2 regions of the Kitasatospora sp. GAS1066B genome follow, and region 1 is predicted to be linked to the other one. Evidence: predicted binding sites of a transcription regulator. Region 1 holds the regulator's gene; the other holds the start of a gene.
The links. The regulator HspR, encoded in region 1, represses chaperone genes until heat shock. The targets are predictions, from matches to a motif close to TTGAGNNNNNNNNNCTCAA.
Positions count from the first base shown of each region.

Region 2: a site for HspR is predicted at 1,481-1,499, ahead of lon (endopeptidase La). Genes of this name have one in related genera too.

Region 1 covers NZ_JBGCCO010000003.1:312,841-316,244, forward strand. Annotated here, with positions in the region: gene ABH937_RS04805 (hypothetical protein) at 179-367, shown strand; gene ABH937_RS04810 (TrmB family transcriptional regulator) at 422-1,489, opposite strand; gene ABH937_RS04815 (heat shock protein transcriptional repressor HspR) at 1,624-2,133, opposite strand; gene dnaJ (molecular chaperone DnaJ) at 2,140-3,285, opposite strand; gene grpE (nucleotide exchange factor GrpE) at 3,376-3,404, opposite strand, start outside.
Region 2 covers NZ_JBGCCO010000011.1:146,365-149,768, reverse strand. Annotated here, with positions in the region: gene lon (endopeptidase La) at 1-1,458, opposite strand, end outside; gene ABH937_RS14885 (rhomboid-like protein) at 1,650-2,432, opposite strand; gene ABH937_RS14880 (response regulator transcription factor) at 2,928-3,404, shown strand, end outside.

The DNA of each region.
Region 1 (3,404 bases):
CTCCGACAAACAGCTGTCATATTTATGCCTGGCAGCACGATGACACGGGTGAGTTGATGTCTGCACTTGCCTCGGAGTCGGAGTGTGGCTTTGATAAACACTTGTTCGCGTCTATCCGCGAGGGCATGGCAGACGTCAAGGCGTCCGTTATATCAGGTTCATGACAAGGAGGCACCGAATGCGTCGTGCACCTCGACCCAGGATTCGCCTGCTGGTGACGGCTGCAGTTGGTGCGGCGCTGTTGGTACCGGCCATTGCTTCGGTTCAGGCAGCCGGCCCGAAGGCCGCCGACTTGGGGCGCAGCGACCGGAGCGTGACCGTCAGTGCGCTCGCCATGTCACCCGAAGACCTCGTCTGGCACGGCTGACACGGAGTCGGCCGCCGACATGGTGGTACCCGGCTGTCCGCAGGTTCGCGCTGCTCAGTGCCCGGCGGCGTCCGGGAGAAGCGTGGGCTCGTCCCCGGTCTGCTCGCCGTCCTCACCGTCCTCGCCGTAGAGGCTGCTGGGCGTGCTCAGCGCCATCCGCCAGCCGAGCTGAAAGAGGGTCTCCGAGCCGTACTCCTCGCGGAAGTCGGCAATGTGCCTGGCCAGCGTCCGTTCGCTGATGCCGAGGTTGCGGGCGATCACCCGGTGCCCCACGCCCTGGACCATCATGCGCAGGATATTGGTGCGCATGCGGGAGATGACCTCCGGCGGTACCTCGGTGGCCCCTGGGAACACGCTCGACCGCTCCCACATCCGCTCGAACGAGTCCAGCATGTAGGCGACGATCGCCTGGTCGCTGACGAACGCGGCCTTCTCCAGGTCCCCCTGGACCGGTATCACGGCCACTCGGCGGTCGATGATGAACAGCCGGGTGAACGGCTCCTCCAACGTCCGCACCTCGCCGCCCTCCTCGGTTATGCGCTCGACGTAGTGCCGTGCGGGTGCCGAGTATCTGGCGCTCGGGTGATAGAGGACCCGTCGGGCGACGCCGCGTCGGATGAGTGACAGGTCCTCCTCCAGCGCGGCCTCATTGACATTCGACTGGCGTCGGCTGCCGCCCGGCTGTGCGGTGACGATCTCGCGTTGCGCGCCGTCGATCAACGCGCTGAGCCGCTGGCCGATCTCGACCAGGCCGTGGATGTGCTCCACCGGCCCGCCGCGGTGCGGTTGCTGATCGAGCGACTGATAAGCCTGGCCCAGTTCCCGCATGGCGCTGGGGAGTGCAATGGCCTGGGTGAGCAGAGAAAGGGCCTGCTTCTGCCACGCTGAACCGAGCCGATTGGCCAGCCTGTTCGGATCTGTGGCGGTGACGAGTGACGGTTTTCCTTGGCTGATAACCAATAGACCGAGCCCGGCCAGTTCCGTGTACGGCCCGCCCAGATCGGCTTCGCTGACCTCGACGCTCCCCCCTGCCGCAATCACCTCAAGGTAGCGGGCTCTTGCCTCGGCGGACACGAAGTCGGTGTGCTCCTTCTCCACCTCGCCCCCGCCCGTCGAACTCACCCTTGGCTCCCCCTCTCGGGAAATCGACCGCTCATTCGGCTGGCAGCACTCTACGCAAGCGCGGGAGCGCTTGGCACCCCACCATCCGATGGGTACCAAACGCTCCCGCCCGTTCCGCTTCTCCGGCTACCGGACTACCGCCGCGGCCGCCACACCACCAGCGCGCTCGACTGCTGGGCCGGCTGGTACGGCACCAGGTCCCGCCGGTACGAGGCGTGCACGGCAGCTTCCCGGGCCTGCAGCGCGGCACCGGCGCCGTCCACCGCGGCCGCCAGCTCGGCGACCCGTGACTGCAGGGCGGCCACCTGGTTCTCCAGCTCGATGATCCGCTTGATGCCGGCCAGGTTGATGCCCTCGTCCTGGGAGAGACGCTGGACCTCGCGCAACTGCTGGATGTCCCGGGCCGAGTAGCGCCGGCCGCCGCCACCGGTGCGGTCCGGGCAGACCAGGCCGAGGCGGTCGTACTGGCGCAGGGTCTGCGGGTGCAGGCCGGAGAGCTCGGCGGCCACCGAGATCACGTAGACCGGGGTCTCCTCGGTGAGCACGTAGCCGGTGCCCGGCTGGGCCGCCCGGCGGGTACGGGGGGTGGGGCCGCCGGGCAGGCCCTCGCCCAGGCCTACGCCGATGGAGTCGGGGGGGTTCATGTCAGGTCACGCTCCCTCCGCCGCCTTGAAGAGGGCGGCTCGCGGGTCCTCGGATGCGGTCGCGTCGCGGTACTGCTCCAGTGCGCTCAGGGCCTCGCCGCTGGTCTCCTGAGGGACCGTCACCTCGACGGTGACCAGCAGGTCGCCCCGAGTGCCGTCCTTGCGGGTGGCACCCTTGCCGCGGGCCCGCAGGGTCAGGCCGTTGGCGCTGCCGGCCGGGAGCCGCAGTTTCACGGCGGGGCCGTTCAGGGTCGGTACCTCGATGGTGCCGCCCAGCGCGGCTTCGGGGAAGGAGACCGGGACGGTCACCGTGAGGTTGTCGCCCTTGCGGCCGAAGACCGGGTGGGTGCTGACGTGCACCGTGACGTAGAGGTCGCCGGGCTGGCCGCCGCGCTCTCCTTGGGCACCCTTGCCCTTGAGCCGGATCCGCTGGGCGTCCTGCACCCCGGCCGGGATCCGCACCTGCATGGTGCGGGCCGAGCTGGCGCGTCCGCTGCCGTGGCACTCGGTGCACGGGTCGTCGACGATCATGCCGCGGCCCTTGCAGTCGCGGCACGGGTCGGAGAGCGCGAACGCGCCCTGGCCCCGGCTGACCGTGCCGGCGCCGACGCAGGTCGGGCAGACCCGGGGCGTGGTGCCGGCCTTGGCACCGGTGCCCGAACAGGCCCGGCAGGCGGCCTGGCTGGTCATCCGCAGCGGGACGGTGGCGCCGTCCACCGCCTCGTCGAAGCTGAGGGTGACCTCGGTCTCCACGTCCGCGCCGCGCCGCGGCTGGGCCTGCCGGCCGCCGCGGTTGAACAGGCCGCCGAAGACGTCGCCGATGCCGCCGCCGCTCGTCTGCGAGCCGGTGAACAGGTCGCCGAAGTCGAAGCCGTAGCCGTTGGTGCCCGGGCCGCCCGAGCGCATCCCGCCGGCCCCGAAGAGGCTGCGGGCCTCGTCGTACTCCTTGCGGCGCTTCTCGTCCGACAGGACGTCATAGGCCTCGGAGATGTCCTTGAAGCGGTCCTCCGCCTTGGCGTCGCCCTTGTTCGCGTCCGGGTGGAACTCGCGGGCGAGCTTGCGGTACGTCTTCTTGATCTCCGCGGTGGTGGCGTCCTTGGGCACGCCGAGGACCTTGTAGTAGTCCTTCTCCACGTAGTCCTTCGTGCTCATGGCTGCTGCCACCTCCCGGGATGGGTCGATACGGCGCTGCGGAGCCGCGCGTCACCGAAGGCGACGTGCGACCCCGCAGCGCACAGCGTGTCAGTTCTCTGCGGCACCGTCAGCCTCGG
Region 2 (3,404 bases), on a different contig from region 1:
GTTGGCGGTGGCCAGGAAGACCACGTCGGACAGGTCCAGCTCGACCTCCAGGTAGTGGTCCCGGAAGGTGTGGTTCTGCGCCGGGTCCAGCACCTCCAGCAGGGCGGCGGCCGGGTCTCCTCGGTAGTCCGAGCCGACCTTGTCGATCTCGTCCAGCAGGACCACCGGGTTCATCGAGCCGGCCTCCTTGATGGCCCGCACGATCCGGCCGGGCAGCGCGCCGACGTAGGTGCGCCGGTGGCCGCGGATCTCGGCCTCGTCGCGCACGCCGCCGAGCGCGACCCGGACGAAGTCGCGGCCCATCGCCCGGGCCACCGACTCGCCGAGCGAGGTCTTGCCGACGCCGGGCGGGCCGACCAGCGCCAGCACCGCGCCGCCGCGGCGGCCGCCGACCAGGCTCAGGCCCTGGTCGGCCCGGCGCTTGCGGACCGCCAGGTACTCGACGATCCGGTCCTTCACATCGGCCAGGCCCGCGTGGTCGGCGTCCAGCACGGCGCGGGCGCCGGCGATGTCGTAGCCGTCCTCGCTGCGGTTGTTCCAGGGCAGCTCCAGCACGGTGTCCAGCCAGGTGCGGATCCAGCTGCCCTCGGGCGACTGGTCCGAACTGCGCTCCAGCTTGTCGACCTCCTTGAGGGCGGCCTCGCGCACCTTCTCGGGCAGGTCGGCGGCCTCGACCCGGGCCCGGTAGTCGCCCTCCTCGTCGGCGGCCTCGCCGTTCAGCTCGGCCAGCTCCTTGCGCACCGCCTCCAACTGCCGGCGGAGCAGGAACTCCTTCTGCTGCTTGGCCACGCCCTCCTCGACGTCCTTGCGGATGCTGTCGTTGACCTCCTCCTCGGCGAGGTGGTCGCGCAGCAGCTGCAGGGCGTACTCGAGGCGGGCCAGCTGGTCGGCCTCGAGCAGCACCTTGAGCTTCTGCTCGGCGGTGGCGAAGGGCGCGTACCCGATGTTGTCGGCCAGCTCGCCGACGCCCTCGATCGCGGCCACCCGGTCGACGATCTGCCAGGCGCCGCGCTTGCGCAGCCACTCGGTGGAGAGCGCCTTGTACTCCTTCACCAGCTCGGCGGCGCGGCCGGCCGGCGGCAACTCGATCGAGGACTCCTTGAACGGCGTGGTCTCCACCCAGAGCGCGGCGCCCGGCCCGGTGGTGCCGGCGCCGATCCGCACCCGGCGGACGGCCCGGACCAGCGCGGCCGGCTCGCCGTCGGCCAGCCGGCCGACCTGCTCGACGGTGGCGAGGGTGCCGGCCGCGGCGTACGAGCCGTCCAGCCGCGGCACCAGCAGGACCTGCGGCTTGCCCGCGACACCACTCACCGACGCCCGCGCGGCGGCCCTGGCGGCCTCCACGGCGGCGCGCACCTCGGTGTCCTTGAGGTCCAGCGGCACCACCATGCCGGGCAGCACGACCTCGTCGTCGAGGGGCAGCACGGGCAGAGTGAGCGAAGCGGACGTCGATGCCATGATCTCTCCCCAGTCAGTGAACTTGAGTCGACATGACTAAGGCTTCCTCGGAGCCGAATGTTCCCGGGGCCCTGTTCGCTCTGAGCGATCAACGAAATGCCCCCTCGGGAGGACCCGAGGGGGCACACGGCGGAACCGGCCGGCGAAGGGACCGGAGGAGATGGGACCGGAGGAGATGGGAAACGACGGCGCTACACGCGCTCCAGGGCCGGCTCGGCGGCCCGGCGCGGCAGTCGGCGCGGCAGGCCCCGCACGGGCGAACCGCGCCCGGGCCGCCGTGGTCGCCGCAGCACGCCCCACAGCGCCACCCCGGTGAGCAGCGCGGTCGGATGGCCGACCGCGGTGATCAGGTCCTGGTCGGTGATGATCTGGTGCGCCACCAGCAGCACCGCGCCGCCCAGCGTCAGGTACCGCCCGCGCACCGACAGCAGCCCGGCCAGCGCCCCCAGGCTGGCCAGCACGCCGTAGCTGACGCCGATGTCCAGCTCGTCCAGGATGCTCGGCCCGACCTTCCCGGTGGCCACCGCGATCGCCACCACGGCCTGGGAGAGCAGCGTGCCCACCACGTGCCCGGCCGCGAAGACGCCGGCGGCCCGCAGCGGACCGACCCGCCGTTCCAGCGGGGCGACGGTGAACGCGAAGGCCCACAGGTAGGGCATCCAGACCGGCCCGGCGACCCAGAGCCCGCTCATCAGCAGCGAGCGCAGGGGGGTGTGCAGCAGGTGGTGGCCGTCCGTGCTGGACATGGTCTGCAACTGGTGCACCAGGTCCTGGTTGGCGAACTGGGCGAAGACCGTGGTCCCGGCCAGCACCACCAGGTAGCCGCACGCGAAGGGGTTGCGCCGGGGCGTCGGCAGCCGGTTCAGCACCCAGCGCAGCGGCACCGAGCGCAGGCCGAACCGCAGGCCGGTCAGGGGCGTCACCGCGGCGGGGCGTGCACCGCTCCGGGCCGCGTTCGCCGTCGCGTCCGCCATGGCGCCTCCGTCCCTCGGTCCGTGCTCGCTGCGCGTGCACACCGTGCCATCATCCGTCCGTTTCGTCCACGGTATGCGGCATCCCTGAGAAGACGCTGAGTACCGGGTCACGGTCCCTGTCAGGGCAGTTCAGAAGTTGGTCTGGACCAAAAGTCGGCTGGGTCGGACCGGGACCCGCGCGCGGATTCGTGCATACTCACCGTTACCGTGAGACGACATGGACGGGTAAGGTAGCGGCCCGTGCTTGGTCCCCGGGGCGCGCGCTTCGGCCTGTGCTCCGGAAATCTGCGGTCCACCTGCCGGTGCTCGCCGGGTGTCCGTACGCTGCGAGGTATGCATGTCGGGCCGGTGGTCGGGAAGCCGCGGCCCACCCGCGCTAGGCGGAGCCCGGGGCGTCAAATCAGCACGCGAAATTAACGACGGAACAAGACTACGAGCGGTGCCCGCCACTCCCACAGGTGGCGGCCCGCAGGCCCTGGGGGCGGTGGCGTGACCGTGACAGAGATTCAACAGGACACCAGCAGCAGCGGTGTGATTGCCCAGCGACGGGTACTCGTGGTGGAGGATGAACCCACCATCGCCGAGTCCATCGCGGCCCGACTGGGCGCGGAGGGCTTCAAGGTCGCCGTGGCGCACGACGGCCCCGGCGCGGTGGACGGATTCCACACCTGGCAGCCCGATCTAGTGGTGCTCGACATCATGCTGCCCGGCTTCGACGGACTGGAGGTCTGCCGTCGGATCCAGGCGCAGCGCCCGGTCCCGGTGCTGATGCTGACGGCCCGCGACGACGAGACCGACCTGCTGGTCGGCCTGGGCGTCGGCGCCGACGACTACATGACCAAGCCCTTCTCGATGCGCGAACTGGCGGCCCGGGTCAACGTGCTGCTGCGCCGGGTCGAGCGGGCCCAGCAGGCCGCCAGAACTCCGGCGCTGGGCAGCCTGCGCTTCGGCGAACTGGAGATCGACCACGTG